Regions from separate parts of the Comamonas sp. lk genome, predicted to be linked through region 3. Evidence: predicted binding sites of a transcription regulator. Region 3 holds the regulator's gene; each other region holds the start of a gene.
The links. Region 3 encodes sigma-54, which starts transcription at its own class of promoters, with help from an activator protein. Its sites were predicted from a motif close to TGGCANGNAANCTGCTTT; they were not measured.
Positions count from the first base shown of each region.

Region 1 (3,206 bases), 120 kb from region 3:
TAAATCCTGTACCCCTATGCTGACCATGCGCGGCCGCTTTGCCTGGCTGTCGTTACTTGCCGCCGTAGTCTGACGGCTCAAGGCCTTGAGCACGGCGCGGCTGATCAGATGCTCCAGCTCGCGTACATTGCCAGGCCAAGGCTGTAGCAGCAGGGCCGACTGTGCTTGCGCATCCAGGCGCAAGCCGCCCAGGCCCAGGCGGGAGCGGTTCTCTTCCAGAAAATATCCGGCCAGCAGCAGCACATCGCTATCGCGCTCGCGCAGCGCCGGCACCTGCAGCGGATAGACGTTGAGCCGGTGATAGAAATCGGCCCGCATGCGCCCGGCCCGCACTTCCTCGGCCAGATCGCGGTTGGTGGCCGCCACCACGCGCACGTCCACATGGTGCTCGCGGTCCGAACCCAGCCGCTGCAGCTGTCCGCTTTGCAGCACGCGCAGCAACTTGGCTTGCACGGGCAAGGAGAGTTCACCCACTTCATCGAGAAACAGCGTGCCCTGATCGGCCTGCTCGAACTTGCCGCGCCGCTCGCTTTGTGCACCGGTGAAAGCGCCGCGTACATGGCCGAAGAGCTCGCTTTCCACCAGATTGTCCGGCAGGGCCGCGCAATTGATGCTGACCAGGGGCTTGTCTGCGCGGGCGGACTGGGCATGCACGGCCTGTGCCACCAGCTCCTTGCCGGTGCCGGTTTCGCCGGTGATGAGCACGCTCAGATCGCTGGCAGCCACCAGGCCTATGTCTTTTTTGAGCTGGCGCATGGCGGGGCTGTGGCCCAGCATCTCGGGCTCGGAGCGGCTGGCTTCGGCGGGCGTGGGGTGAGAACCCTCGCGCGCCATCTGGGTGAGTTGCTGCACGCGCTCGGCCGTGGCCACGGTGGCTGCGGCCAGATTGCTGAAGGCCTGCAGCATGTCCAGCGCCGCCGCATCGGCAAAGCGGCCGGGCTCCAGTGCATCCAGCGTCAGCAGACCCCAGCTCAGGCCACCGGTTTGCAGCACGCAGCCCATGCAGTCGTGCACGTCCAGCGGACCGTGATGGGCGATCAAGCCGTCGTAAGGGTCTGGCAGAGAGCTGTCGGGTTCAAAGCGCATGGCCTGGCCTGCCGCCAGCAGCTGGGCCAGCCGGGGATGTTCGGCCAGTCTGAAGCGCCTGCCCAGCGCGTCGGGCACCAGGCCGTCAATCGCCACCGGGCGCAGCCATTCGCCTTCCAGGCGCAACAGGGCCACGGCATCGGCCGGCAGCAAGGTGCGCAGAGCGGCAAGCAGGCGGCGCAGGCGCTCGCGCTCGGGCAGGTCCTGGGCCAGATCGGCCACCAGTGGGATGACGGCGTGGAGTATTTTGGTTGCGGTCATATCGACATTGTATGCAGTCAATAAGACTGCTTTCTCATGGAGTCAATTTGACACTGTTTGCTGCAAGTCCTTGTTTTTACAGCCTGTGATAGCTGGCATGGTCTTTGCAGATATGGGTTCAAACCTCCATGAGAAACAAGGAAACCTCTATGCTGACCGATCGCCAACGTGAAATTGTTCGTTCCACCGTGCCGCTGCTGGAAACCGGCGGTGAGGCCTTGACCACGCATTTCTATCAAATCATGCTGGCCGGTCACCCCGAGGTGCGTCCGCTGTTCAATCAGGCCCACCAGCAAAGCGGCTCCCAGCCGCGCGCGCTGGCCCACAGCGTGCTCATGTATGCCAAGAATATCGATCGCCTGGAAGGTCTGGGCAATCTGCCGGCGCAAATCATCAACAAGCACGTAGCGCTGCAGGTGCAGGCCGAGCACTACCCGGTAGTCGGTGCCTGCCTGCTGCGTGCCATCCGCGAAGTGCTGGGTGCCGAAATCGCCACCGACGAAGTGCTGGCGGCCTGGGGTGCGGCCTATCAGCAGCTGGCCGATATCCTGATCGGAGCCGAGCGCAGCGTGTACGAGCAAACCGCAGCCGCGCCCGGCGGCTGGCGTGGTGCGCGTGATTTCAAGCTCAGCCACAAGGTGGCGGAAAGCGCCGAGATCAGCTCCTTCTATCTGGAGCCTGTGGATGGCGGCGCCGTCATGGCGCACCAGCCCGGTCAGTACATAGGCATGCGCCTGGTGATCGATGACGTGGAGCAGCGCCGCAATTACTCGCTGTCTGCGGCCAGCAATGGCAAGAGCTATCGCATCAGCGTCAAGCGCGAAGAGGGTGGCAAGGTTTCCAGCTATCTGCACGATGTCGTGAAGGTGGGCGATGTGCTGCAGCTGTTTGCACCATCAGGCCATTTCACGCTGAAGGATGGCGAGAAGCCGCTGGTACTGATCAGCGGCGGTGTGGGCATCACGCCCACCTTGCCCATGTTGCAGGCTGCGCTGCCCACCGGCCGTTCCATCACCTTCATCCACTGCGCACGCGAGCGCAAGGTTCATGCTTTCCGTGATGCCATCGATACGCTGGCCGCCGAGCATGCGCAGCTGACGCGCCACTACTGCTATGAGACAGTGCAAGCCGATGATGGCGTGGATGCCCAAGGCCATCTGAGTGCCGCGCAACTGGGCCAGTGGCTGCCGGAGTCGCGCGATGCCGATGTGTACTTCCTGGGCCCCAAGGCTTTCATGCGCTCGGTCAAGCAATCCCTGCGCGAGCTGGGCGTGCCCGAGGCGCAGGTGCATTACGAGTTCTTCGGCCCCGCCGAAGCGCTGGCCTGATTGCTATCTTATCAATAGCTTGAAGCGTATGTTCATCAATCGCTTCAAGCTGTTTTTTTAACGGTAGTAGGCTTCCACCGTACCCTTGATCTTGATCAGCAGGGGCTTGCCCTTGCGGTCCAGGGTCTTGCCGGCCGGCACCTTCACCCAGCCTTCGCTGACGCAGTATTCCTCCACGTCAAAGCGGTCCTTGCCGTTGAAGCGGATGCCGATGTCGTGCTCGAACACGGCGGCCACATGGTGGGGGCTGCGGGGGTCGATGGACAGGTGGTCGGGCAGTTCGGGGCGGATGGCGTCGGTCATGGTGTTCTGGGATGCAAAAGACTCAAAACCGGCATTGTCTGCGCAATCGCAAAGGCCTGTCAGGTGCCGCATCAATGCCGGATGACAGGCTTAGGGTCCGTTGCGCCTTGGCGCAGCCTTGGGCCTGCCCTATGCTTGGCCCATGCTCACATCCGAACAACGCCTGACATTGCAGCAGGCCAAGCGCCTGCCTCTGGTGCTTTTGCTGCTGGTGACCGCCGGATTCAT
Region 1 covers NZ_UOOB01000002.1:635,923-639,128, reverse strand. Annotated here, with positions in the region: gene norR (nitric oxide reductase transcriptional regulator NorR) at 1-1,347, opposite strand, end outside; gene hmpA (NO-inducible flavohemoprotein) at 1,497-2,675, shown strand; gene EAO39_RS21680 (DUF3297 family protein) at 2,733-2,978, opposite strand; gene EAO39_RS21675 (DUF445 domain-containing protein) at 3,121-3,206, shown strand, end outside.
Region 1: hmpA (NO-inducible flavohemoprotein) is a predicted target of sigma-54. The motif match lies at 1,441-1,458, and genes of this name have one in related genera.

Region 2 (3,206 bases), on a different contig from region 3:
TTCATAGTATTTTTTTTGCCCTCGTCTACATCTTGCTCATCATCGTTGCCGGCCTGGCATCGCGCCAGGGTTATGTACCGTTTCCTGCCGTGTTGGGCAACTACCCGGGCGATGCGCTGTGGGCCTGGGTCGTGTTCCTGTGCGTGGCTTGGGCCAAGCCATCCATGACGCGGTGGCGTTTGGTCGGCCTCTCTCTGCTGATCGCTTTTGCCATCGAGTTTCTGCAGCTCTATCAGGCGCCCTGGATGCAGGCGCTGCGAGCTAACAAGCTGGCGTATCTGGTGCTGGGCAATGGCTTTGATCCGCTGGACTTGGCGGCCTATGTGGTCGGCATAGGCTGGGGCGCGCTGGTGGATGCCTGCTGGCCCTGGCGCCGTGTGGCACAAGCGCAAGACTTGAACGCTTGAGCCGCGTGGGCGTGATGCGCTGTGGGGCTGCTGCGTACGCTGTCTAGAATCGGCCTGTCATACAACACAGGGATTGAGGTAACTGCCATGGGATTGCTGGACGGTATGTTGGGTAACGCATCCAAGATGGATGCGGGCAAGATTCAAGCGGAGTTTGCGCAGATTCTGGCGCCAGGCGAGAGGGTGGAGCATGCGTACCAACTGATCCGCGACTACTTCGTCTTTACCGACAAGCGCCTGGTGCTGGTGGACAAGCAGGGCATCACCGGCAGCAAGGTGGATTACCACTCCGTGCCCTACAAAAGCATTACCCACTTCAGCGTGGAGACCGGCGGAACCTTCGATCTGGATGCCGAGCTGAAGATCTGGATTTCCGGCATGGCGACGCCTGTGCAAAAGCAATTCAACAAGAAACTGAGCATTTACGAAGTGCAGTCGGTTCTGGCCAGCTATGTGCTGAAGTGAGTTGACAGAGTTGATTGCCGTGCATGTCTGGGGCAACAAGCCTTTGCCGCTGGTTGGCTTAGGGTGATGAGTCAGCCCGGCAGTTCAAACCCCGTTACCGCACCCCGCCCCGTCTGGGGTCAGGGGAAGTCCGGTTCAGCGCTGATGGAGAGCGCCACGCCTTTTCACGGCAGCTTCTTCACCGAAGCCCTGGCCCGCATACGCTCGGAATGGGCTGCCACGCGGGGGAAGTCGGCAATGTCCACGCCATCACCTTTGAGCCAACTGGCCAAGATGTACAGATAGCCATCGGCCACGGTGAATTGCTCGCCCATCACCCATGGTTTGTCGCCCAGGTAGTGCTTCTCGATGACGGAAAAGCATTCGTACATATTCTGCTGCACCTTGGCGCGCATGGCGGCCTGTGCGGCTTCATCGTCGGCCCAGCGCGAGGCCCGCATGCGGTGGGCGTGGGCAACATGCACTGTGGAGGCCAGATAGGCATTGAAATCCTGCATCTGAGCCAACGCGAATGCATCGTCCAGCGGCGCCAGAGCGGCTTGCGGATAGGTCTGCGCCACGTACAGAAGCAGCGCAGGCACTTCGGTCAGCACGCCCCTTTCGGTGACCAGCGCAGGCACGCGGGCCTTGGGGTTGAGGGCCAGGTATTCGGGGCTGCGCTGCTCATGGTCGGCAAAGTTCAGCGTATTGAGCGTGAACTGCGCGTCGGCTTCGTAGAGCGCAATTAGTACGGCCTGAGCGCAGGTGCCGGCAGCGTAGTACAGCGTGAGTGGGGTTGCCAAGGTCGGTCTCCAGAAATGAGGTGTCTGCCAGTGTAGGGCGCGCGCCGGTCTGCAGCCGCGGCCTGAATTCCCTGAAGGTGAGCGTTCATCCTGCTTGCCGACTGGCAGTCGCCCTGCATTGGTGTAACAAGGTCGTTCGCTGGCCTGAGGTGGCATGAAATGTGCTGCTCGTTTCAGGTATCAGCATGACAACAAGCATTACCCCATGAAAACCCCTCTGCACTACCTGGTTGCGGCAAGGCAAAACGAAATTGCCGAGCTGGAGCAGCTCGGCAGCGCTTGCGCCCTGGTCAGTCGCATGTCGCAGCTGATCCATGCTCTGCAAAAAGAGCGGGGCCTGTCCAATATCTTTCTGGCCAGCGAGGGCGCGCAGGGCCGGGAGGCGCTGGATCAGCACCAGCCTTGGGTGCAGCAGGCGATCGCCGAGCTCAGTGCAACGCTGGAGGCCTTCAGCCTGGGCCTGTCCGGCGCGCATGGGGCGCGGCTTTTCAGTGCGATTGCCTATGCGCTGCAAGGAATCGAGGCCTTGCCGCTGCTGCGGGCGCACCGGGATGGACAGCGGCTGACGCCCGAGGAAAGCACGCAGGCCTATATGCGTCTGGTCGCCGGCTGTTTGACCGTGGTCTTCGAGGCCGCCGACAGCGCCTGTGATCCCGATATCTCCCGCACACTGGTGGCCATGTTTCACTTCATGCAGGGCAAGGAGCTGACAGGCCAGGAGCGGGCCGCAGGCGCGGCCGCATTTGCCAGCGGGGTTTGCAACGCGGCACGCCAGCACCACTGGCTGCATCTGATCGAGTCTCAGGACAAGTGCTTTCAGGTATTTGCGGATTTCGCATCGCCGGCGGTGGCGGCCTGCTGGCAAACGCAAAACCAGTCCTGCGCGGATATGGCGGTGATCGAACGTTTGCGCCGTATTGCCTGCACCAGCCCGCCGGGCAGCACGCTGGACTGGGCGCTCAACAGCGTCTGGTTTGAAGCCTGCTCGCTGAGGCTGGATGCCATGCACCAAATTGAAGCCCTGCTGGCGCAGGAGCTGGAGAGCCTGTGCGGGCAAAAGCTGGCGCTTGCCCGCACCAGCCTGTCTCAGCAGTTGCAGCGCTTGCATCTGCCGGACGGCATGCCAGACCCGGCTCCAGGCCAGTTGGCGGACGGCATGCAGTTCTTCAACGGGCCTGCGCCCGGCATGCCCTGGCCCATGGACCTGGGCTGCGGGCCGCAGCTGGGGCGCTCCATTTTGTCTCTGGTGCAGGAGCAGGCGCAGCGCCTGCAGCTGATGCAGACGGAAATCGACAAGGCGAGAACCTCCTTGAAGGAACGCAAGACGATTGAGCAGGCCAAGGGCGTGTTGATGAGCTACCGGCAGATGAGCGAGAGCGATGCCTACAAGCTCATACGCCAGACCGCCATGAACCAGAACCGACGCATGCTGGACGTGGCCGAGGCCGTGTTGGCGACGGTGGATTTGCTGCCTGCGGGAGCTGGCACCAAAGCGTAGCTCGATGGTGTGAATTTTCTGCTGCACCGCACCAAAGAAGGGCTGGCAATGAGG
Region 2 covers NZ_UOOB01000001.1:859,318-862,523, forward strand. Annotated here, with positions in the region: gene EAO39_RS03870 (DUF2809 domain-containing protein) at 33-407, shown strand; gene EAO39_RS03875 (PH domain-containing protein) at 495-872, shown strand; gene EAO39_RS03880 (glutathione S-transferase family protein) at 1,037-1,654, opposite strand; gene EAO39_RS03885 (nitrate regulatory protein) at 1,860-3,152, shown strand.
Region 2: EAO39_RS03885 (nitrate regulatory protein) is a predicted target of sigma-54. The motif match lies at 1,805-1,822, and genes of this name have one in related genera.

Region 3 (3,206 bases):
CTGGGCGGTGAGAAAGCCAGCGACAAGGCAGGTGACAAGAAATGAGCCGTGACAGCACCCTGCGCAGCGGCGAAGCGGACAGCCGCCTGGAGGCCAGGCATCTGGCCAAGTCCTATGGCAGCCGCAAGGTGGTCAAGGACGTGTCTTTGTCCGTGCAAAAAGGCGAGGTCGTCGGTCTGCTGGGCCCCAACGGCGCGGGCAAGACCACCTCGTTTTACATGATCGTGGGTCTGGTGCGCAGCGATGGCGGCGAGATCTTCATCGACGGCCATGCCGTGGGCAATATGCCGATTCACCAGCGCTCGCGCCTGGGACTGTCCTATCTGCCGCAGGAAGCCTCGATTTTCCGCAAGCTCAGCGTGGAAGAAAACGTCCGCGCCGTGCTGGAACTGCAAAAGGACGAGCAAGGCAAGCTGCTCTCCAAGGAAGAGATAGACAAGCGGCTGAACAATCTGCTCAAGGAATTGCGCGTGGAGCATCTGCGCCAGTCTCCGGCGCTGGCCCTGTCCGGGGGCGAACGCCGCCGGGTGGAAATCGCCCGCGCCCTGGCCACGCAGCCACGCTTCATTCTGCTCGATGAGCCGTTTGCCGGTATCGACCCCATCGCGGTGATCGAAATCCAGCGCATCATCGGCTTCTTGAAAGAGCGCGGCATTGGCGTGCTGATTACCGATCACAACGTGCGCGAAACCCTGGGTATCTGTGACCACGCCTTCATCATCAGCGACGGCCATGTACTGGCCGAAGGTACGCCAGAGCAGATCGTGGACAACGCCGATGTGCGCCGAGTCTACCTGGGTGAACACTTCCGCATGTGATGCGTGAGTTGACCACCGCGCTCCCCCGTTTCCTGTGGCTGCTGTCCCTGCATCGGGGGCATGCCGGGGTCGCTTGCACATCAAGGATGTTCAGTTGATGAAGCCGGGCCTGTCCTTACGCGTATCCCAGCATCTGTCGCTCACGCCGCAGCTGCAGCAGTCGATTCAGTTGCTGCAACTGTCCACGCTGGAGCTGGCGCAGGAAGTCGAACAGATGCTGGTGGACAACCCGTTTCTGGAGCGCGACGGCGACGACGTCGATGCGCCGATGGACGCTCCTTCTATGGAAGCGGCTGCCGCCGAATCCATGGGCACTTCAGATGGCTACTCATCTGAAACTGAATATTCATCAACACAAGCAGCTTCTGAAACCATAGCGGAAACGCCGACCACCGAAACCCCCGAGACGCTGGACTGGAGCGGCGACGGTGCCGACGGACAAGACGGGGAATGGGGGGGCGAATCCAGCAGCGAATGGGATGGCCCCTCCTCGTCCGGCAGCCGCAAAAGCGATGGCGACGAGGAAACCGACGCCATCGATCTGGCGCGCGAGCATGAAAGCCTGAGCGATTTTCTGCACCGCCAGGCGCTCAGCCTGCGCCTGAGTGCCGAGGACTGCGCGGCGCTGCGCTTTCTGATCGAATCGCTGAACGACGACGGTTATCTGGAAGAGCCTCTGGCCGATCTGGCCTACAGCCTGGCCGGTGACGACCTGGAAGAGCGCGAAGAGCTGGAGCAGCGCTTTGCCATGGCGCTAAAGTTGCTGCAAAGCCTGGAGCCCGTGGGCGTGGGTGCACGCGATCTGGCCGAATGCCTGCAACTGCAGCTGCGCGATCTGATTCGTCTGGCCGAAGATGAGGGCACGACAGCAAAGCACTGGGATGTGCTGCAACTGGCCCTGTCCATGTGCTGCCAGCCCATGGACTTGCTGGCGCGACGCGATATGCGCAAGCTCTCCAGCCTGTGCGGCGCGCGCGAGGAAGCTTTGCGCGAGGCCCTGGCCCTGATTGCGCGGCTGGAGCCGCGACCCGGCCGCCGCTTCGTGGATGTGGAGCGCCATATCGTGGTGCCCGATGTCATCGTGCGCCCGGTGCGTGTCGGCTCGGGCCGGATGGAGTTTTCCGTTCGCCTCAACACCGAAGTCATGCCGCGGCTCAAGGTGCATGACATTTATGCCGGCGTGCTGCGCCGCCACAAGAACAGCGAAGGCCATGCGGCACTGCAGCAGCGGCTGCAGGAAGCGCGCTGGTTTATCAAGAACATCCAGCAGCGCTTTGACACCATCTTGCGGGTGTCGGAAGCGATTGTGGAGCGGCAGAAAAACTTCTTTGTGCATGGCGAGCTGGCCATGCGCCCGCTGGTGCTGCGCGATATTGCCGATGCCCTGGGCCTGCATGAATCCACCATCAGCCGCGTAACCACGGCTAAGTACATGGCCACGCCCCAAGGCACGTTCGAGCTCAAGTACTTCTTCGGCTCGGGCCTGGGCACCGAGACCGGCGGCAGCGCCTCCAGCACGGCTGTGCGGGCGCTGATCAAGCAGTTTGTGGATGCGGAAGACACGAAAAAACCGCTGTCGGACGCCAAGCTGGCCGATATGCTCAAGGAGCAAGGCATTGAATGCGCCCGTCGCACCGTGGCCAAGTATCGCGAGCAGCTGAAGATCCCCACCACCACGTTGCGCAAGGCGCTGTAAGCCACGCCCAACAAAAAAGCCGCTGATGCCATGCTCAGCGGCTTTTTAATTTGGTGCGCAAAGCGCCTCAGGCGGCATCCATCAGTTCGGGATCAACCACCAGATGAATAGCGCCAGCACGGCAATCATCAGCCCAAATTTGAGGACCTTGTAGAAGGTCGGGTTCCAGCTGCGGAAGGCGCGGCGGTACTTGCCGGCGTAGAAGGAAATCTTGAAAAGCTTGCTGATCATGCCGCGGGGATCACCCTCGTTGTTGGGCGAGCTGGCGGCGGCCACCACATTCTTGCCCAGCCAGTGATTGAGCCACTGGGCAAAACCGTTGGTCATGGGGCGCTCCACATCACAAAACAGCACGATGCGATTGCCTTCCGAGCGGTTCTCGGCCCAGTGCATATAGGTCTCGTCGAAGATCACGCCCTCGCCCTCGCGCCAGCTGTAGGGCTGACCATCCACTTCGATCATGCAGCGGTCGTCATTGGGCGCCAGCACGGCCAGGTGGTAGCGCAGCGAGCCCGCATAGGGATCGCGGTGCAGATTGAGCTTGGCACCGGGCGGCAGCTCGGCAAACATGGCGGCCTTCACGCTGGGAATGGATTTGACCAGCGCCGTGGTCTTGGGGCACAGCTCCATGGCCGAGGGGTGGGCATCGCCATACCACTTCAGATAAAAGCGCTTCCAGCCGGTCTTGAAGA
Region 3 covers NZ_UOOB01000002.1:757,661-760,866, reverse strand. Annotated here, with positions in the region: gene lptA (lipopolysaccharide transport periplasmic protein LptA) at 1-45, shown strand, start outside; gene lptB (LPS export ABC transporter ATP-binding protein) at 42-818, shown strand; gene EAO39_RS22305 (RNA polymerase factor sigma-54) at 916-2,514, shown strand; gene EAO39_RS22300 (aspartyl/asparaginyl beta-hydroxylase domain-containing protein) at 2,596-3,206, opposite strand, start outside.

Region 4 (3,206 bases), on a different contig from region 3:
CACACGCCTTGCAGGTCTTCCTTCTTCACGCCCAGCAGGTCGATGCGCTGGCCGCCCGTCACCTTGACAGTAGGAATCTGGTACTTGTCCACCACATCGGCAATGCGGCGCAGCTCGGAGGCCGTGGTCTCTCCGCCCCACATGCGCGGGATCACGCTGTAGGTACCGTCTTTCTGGATGTTGGCGTGGCTGCGCTCGTTGATGAAGCGGCTTTGCGGATCGTCCTTGGCCTCCTTGGGCCAGGTGCTGACCAGGTAGTAGTTGACGGCCGGACGGCAGGAAGCGCAGCCATTGGGCGTGCGCCACTCCATGAAGTGGAACACGGCATCGGTGCTCAACAGCTTGTGCTCGCGGATCGCATCGCGCACGGCCTGATGACCGTGGTCGGTGCAGCCGCACATGGCCTTGGTCTTGGGCGATGCGGAATAGTCGCCGCCGGCCGTGAACATGATGATCTGCTCCACCAGCCCGGTGCAGGAGCCGCAGCTGGCGCTGGCCTTGGTGTGCTTGCGCACATCGTCGAGCGTGAACAAGCCCTTGTCCTTGATGGCCTTGCAGATGGCGCCCTTGGTCACGCCGTTGCAGCCGCAGACCTCGTCGCCATCGGCCAGGGCCGCCGCCTTGTTCTGACCCTGGTGGCCGGCGTCGCCCAGATTGGATTCGCCAAACATCAGCTTGTCGCGAATATCGGCCACGCTGCGGCCCTCGCGCAGCAGCTTGAAATACCAGCTGCCGTCCACCGTGTCGCCGTAGAGGCAGGCGCCGACCAGCTTGTCGTCCTTGATGACCAGCTTTTTGTAGACCCCGGCATAGGGGTCGCTCATCAGAATCTCTTCGGTATCGCCGCCGCCCTGGAAGTCGCCGGCCGAGAACAGATCGATGCCGGTGACCTTGAGCTTGGTCGAGGTCAGCGAGCCCAGATAGCGGCCGATGCCGAATTCGGCCAGATGGTTGGCCAGCACCTTGCCCTGCTCGAACAGCGGCGCCACCAGCCCGTAGGCAACACCACGGTGCGCCGCACATTCGCCCACGGCGTAGATGCGCGGATCGGTCACGGTCTGCAAGGTGTCGCTGACCACGATGCCGCGATTCACATGCAGATGCATGGACTCGGCCAGGCCGGTATTGGGGCGTATGCCCACGGCCATGACCACCAGCTCGGCCGGAATCTCGCTGCCGTCCTTGAAGCGCACGGCGCTCACGCGGCCGCTGGCGTCACCCAGCAGCTCCTGCGTTTGCGCCTGCATGCAAAACTGCATGCCGCGCTCGGCCAGAGAAGTCTGCAGCATGCGGCCTGCCTGCTCGTCGAGCTGGCGCTCCATCAGCCAGTCGCCCACATGCACCACCGTCACCTGCATGCCGCGCTTCATCAGGCCGTTGGCCGCCTCCAGCCCCAGCAGGCCGCCGCCGATCACCACCGCATGTTTGAGCGTCTTGGCCGCTTCGATCATGGCCTCGGTATCGGCAATATCGCGATAGGCCAGCACCCCCTGCAAGTCCTTGCCGGGAATGGGCAGGATGAAGGGATTGGAGCCCGTGGCCATGATCAGGCGGTCGTACTCGGCACTGACCGTCTCGCCGCCGGCATTGACCGCGTGCACCACGCGGCGGGCTCTGTCCACGGCCGTCACCGTGTAGCCGGCGTGCAGCAGGATATGGTTGTCCTGATACCAGGCCCAGTCGTTGAGCACGATATCGCTGAGCGTCTGCTCCCCGGCCAGTACCGGCGACAGCAGGATGCGGTTGTAGTTGGGGTGCGGCTCGGCGCCGAACACCGTGATGTCGTACAAATCGGGGGCGATGGTCAGCAGCTCTTCCAGAGCGCGAACGCCTGCCATTCCGTTGCCAATCATGACCAATTTGGATTTTTTCATCTGAGTCCTCGTGGGTTTGCGAGAAAGGGCCCCCCACGCCTGCCCACTGCGTGTGGCAACAGCCCCCAAGAGGGCGCTGGCCCGGCAACAAAAAAAGACGTCTGCGCGTTGCATGACTTGCATGAACGCGTAGACGTCTTTGTCTTTGGACTCTGGCACAGCCTTGCACCTTCGCCCTGTGGCCCACTTTGGCCACGCTGAACAATATGCAATTGCCATGCCAGCTTTTTGCAGCCTGCAGGCCGCACCCCTCTCGCCCTGCATGCACTGCTTTTGTGCAAGCCCGCTTTATTGCTGTGCAAAAAAACATGGCGCCATCAGGCGCCATGCAACGTGAGAAGCCGAGGGTTCAAGCCGCTTTTTCCACATGCCCTTGGCGGGTGTAGAGAAAGTCGATCACGGCCTTGCGGTATAGCTGATAGTTCGCGTCTTCGGCCAGCTCCACCCGGTTTCGGGGGCGCGGCAGCGCCACCTGCAGCACTTCGCCAATCGTGGCGGCGGGCCCGTTGGTCAGCATCACGATCTTGTCGGACAGCAGCACCGCCTCATCCACATCGTGAGTGACCATGACCACGGTGCTGTGCGTGCGGGCCACGATCTCCAGCAACTCGTCCTGGAGCTTGGCACGGGTCAGCGCATCGAGCGCCCCAAACGGTTCGTCCATCAGCAAGACCTGGGGCTCCATGGACAGCGCCCGGGCAATGCCCACGCGCTGCTTCATGCCGCCTGAGATTTCTCCGGGCCGTTTCTGGGCTGCATGGCTGAGCCCCACCAGCGCCAGCGCGGCGGCCGTACGCTCGGCCAGCTGGGCCTTGTTCTCGCTCTTGCCAAACACCCGCTCCACCGCCAGATACACATTGCCGTAGCAGGTGAGCCATGGCAGCAGCGAATGGTTTTGAAACACCACGGCACGCTCCGGCCCCGGGCCTTTGATCTCCTTGTTGGCGCACAGCAGCACGCCTTGCGTGGGGGTGGTCAATCCGGCAATCAAATTGAGCAAGGTGGACTTGCCGCAGCCCGAGTGACCGATCAGGCTCACGAACTCACCCTGGGCAATGCTCAGATTGACGTTCTGCAAGGCCAGAAACACTCCTTTGGCGGTCTTGAAGCTTTGCTCCACGTTCTGCACATCGATGAAGCGGGCCGCAGTCTGTTTGGATGGATGGGAATTCATGCCTTGACCTCCTCGAATGTGAATGCCGAAGCCAGCTTGACCAGTGCCCACTCCAGCACCAGGCCCACCAGGCCGATCACGAAAATCGCAATGATGATGTTCTTGACGTTGAGGTTGTTCCACTCGTCCCAGACCCAGAAGCCAATGCCCACGCCGCC
Region 4 covers NZ_UOOB01000001.1:864,851-868,056, reverse strand. Annotated here, with positions in the region: gene nirB (nitrite reductase large subunit NirB) at 1-1,874, opposite strand, end outside; gene EAO39_RS03900 (ABC transporter ATP-binding protein) at 2,224-3,048, opposite strand; gene ntrB (nitrate ABC transporter permease) at 3,045-3,206, opposite strand, start outside.
Region 4: nirB (nitrite reductase large subunit NirB) is a predicted target of sigma-54. The motif match lies at 2,080-2,097, and genes of this name have one in related genera.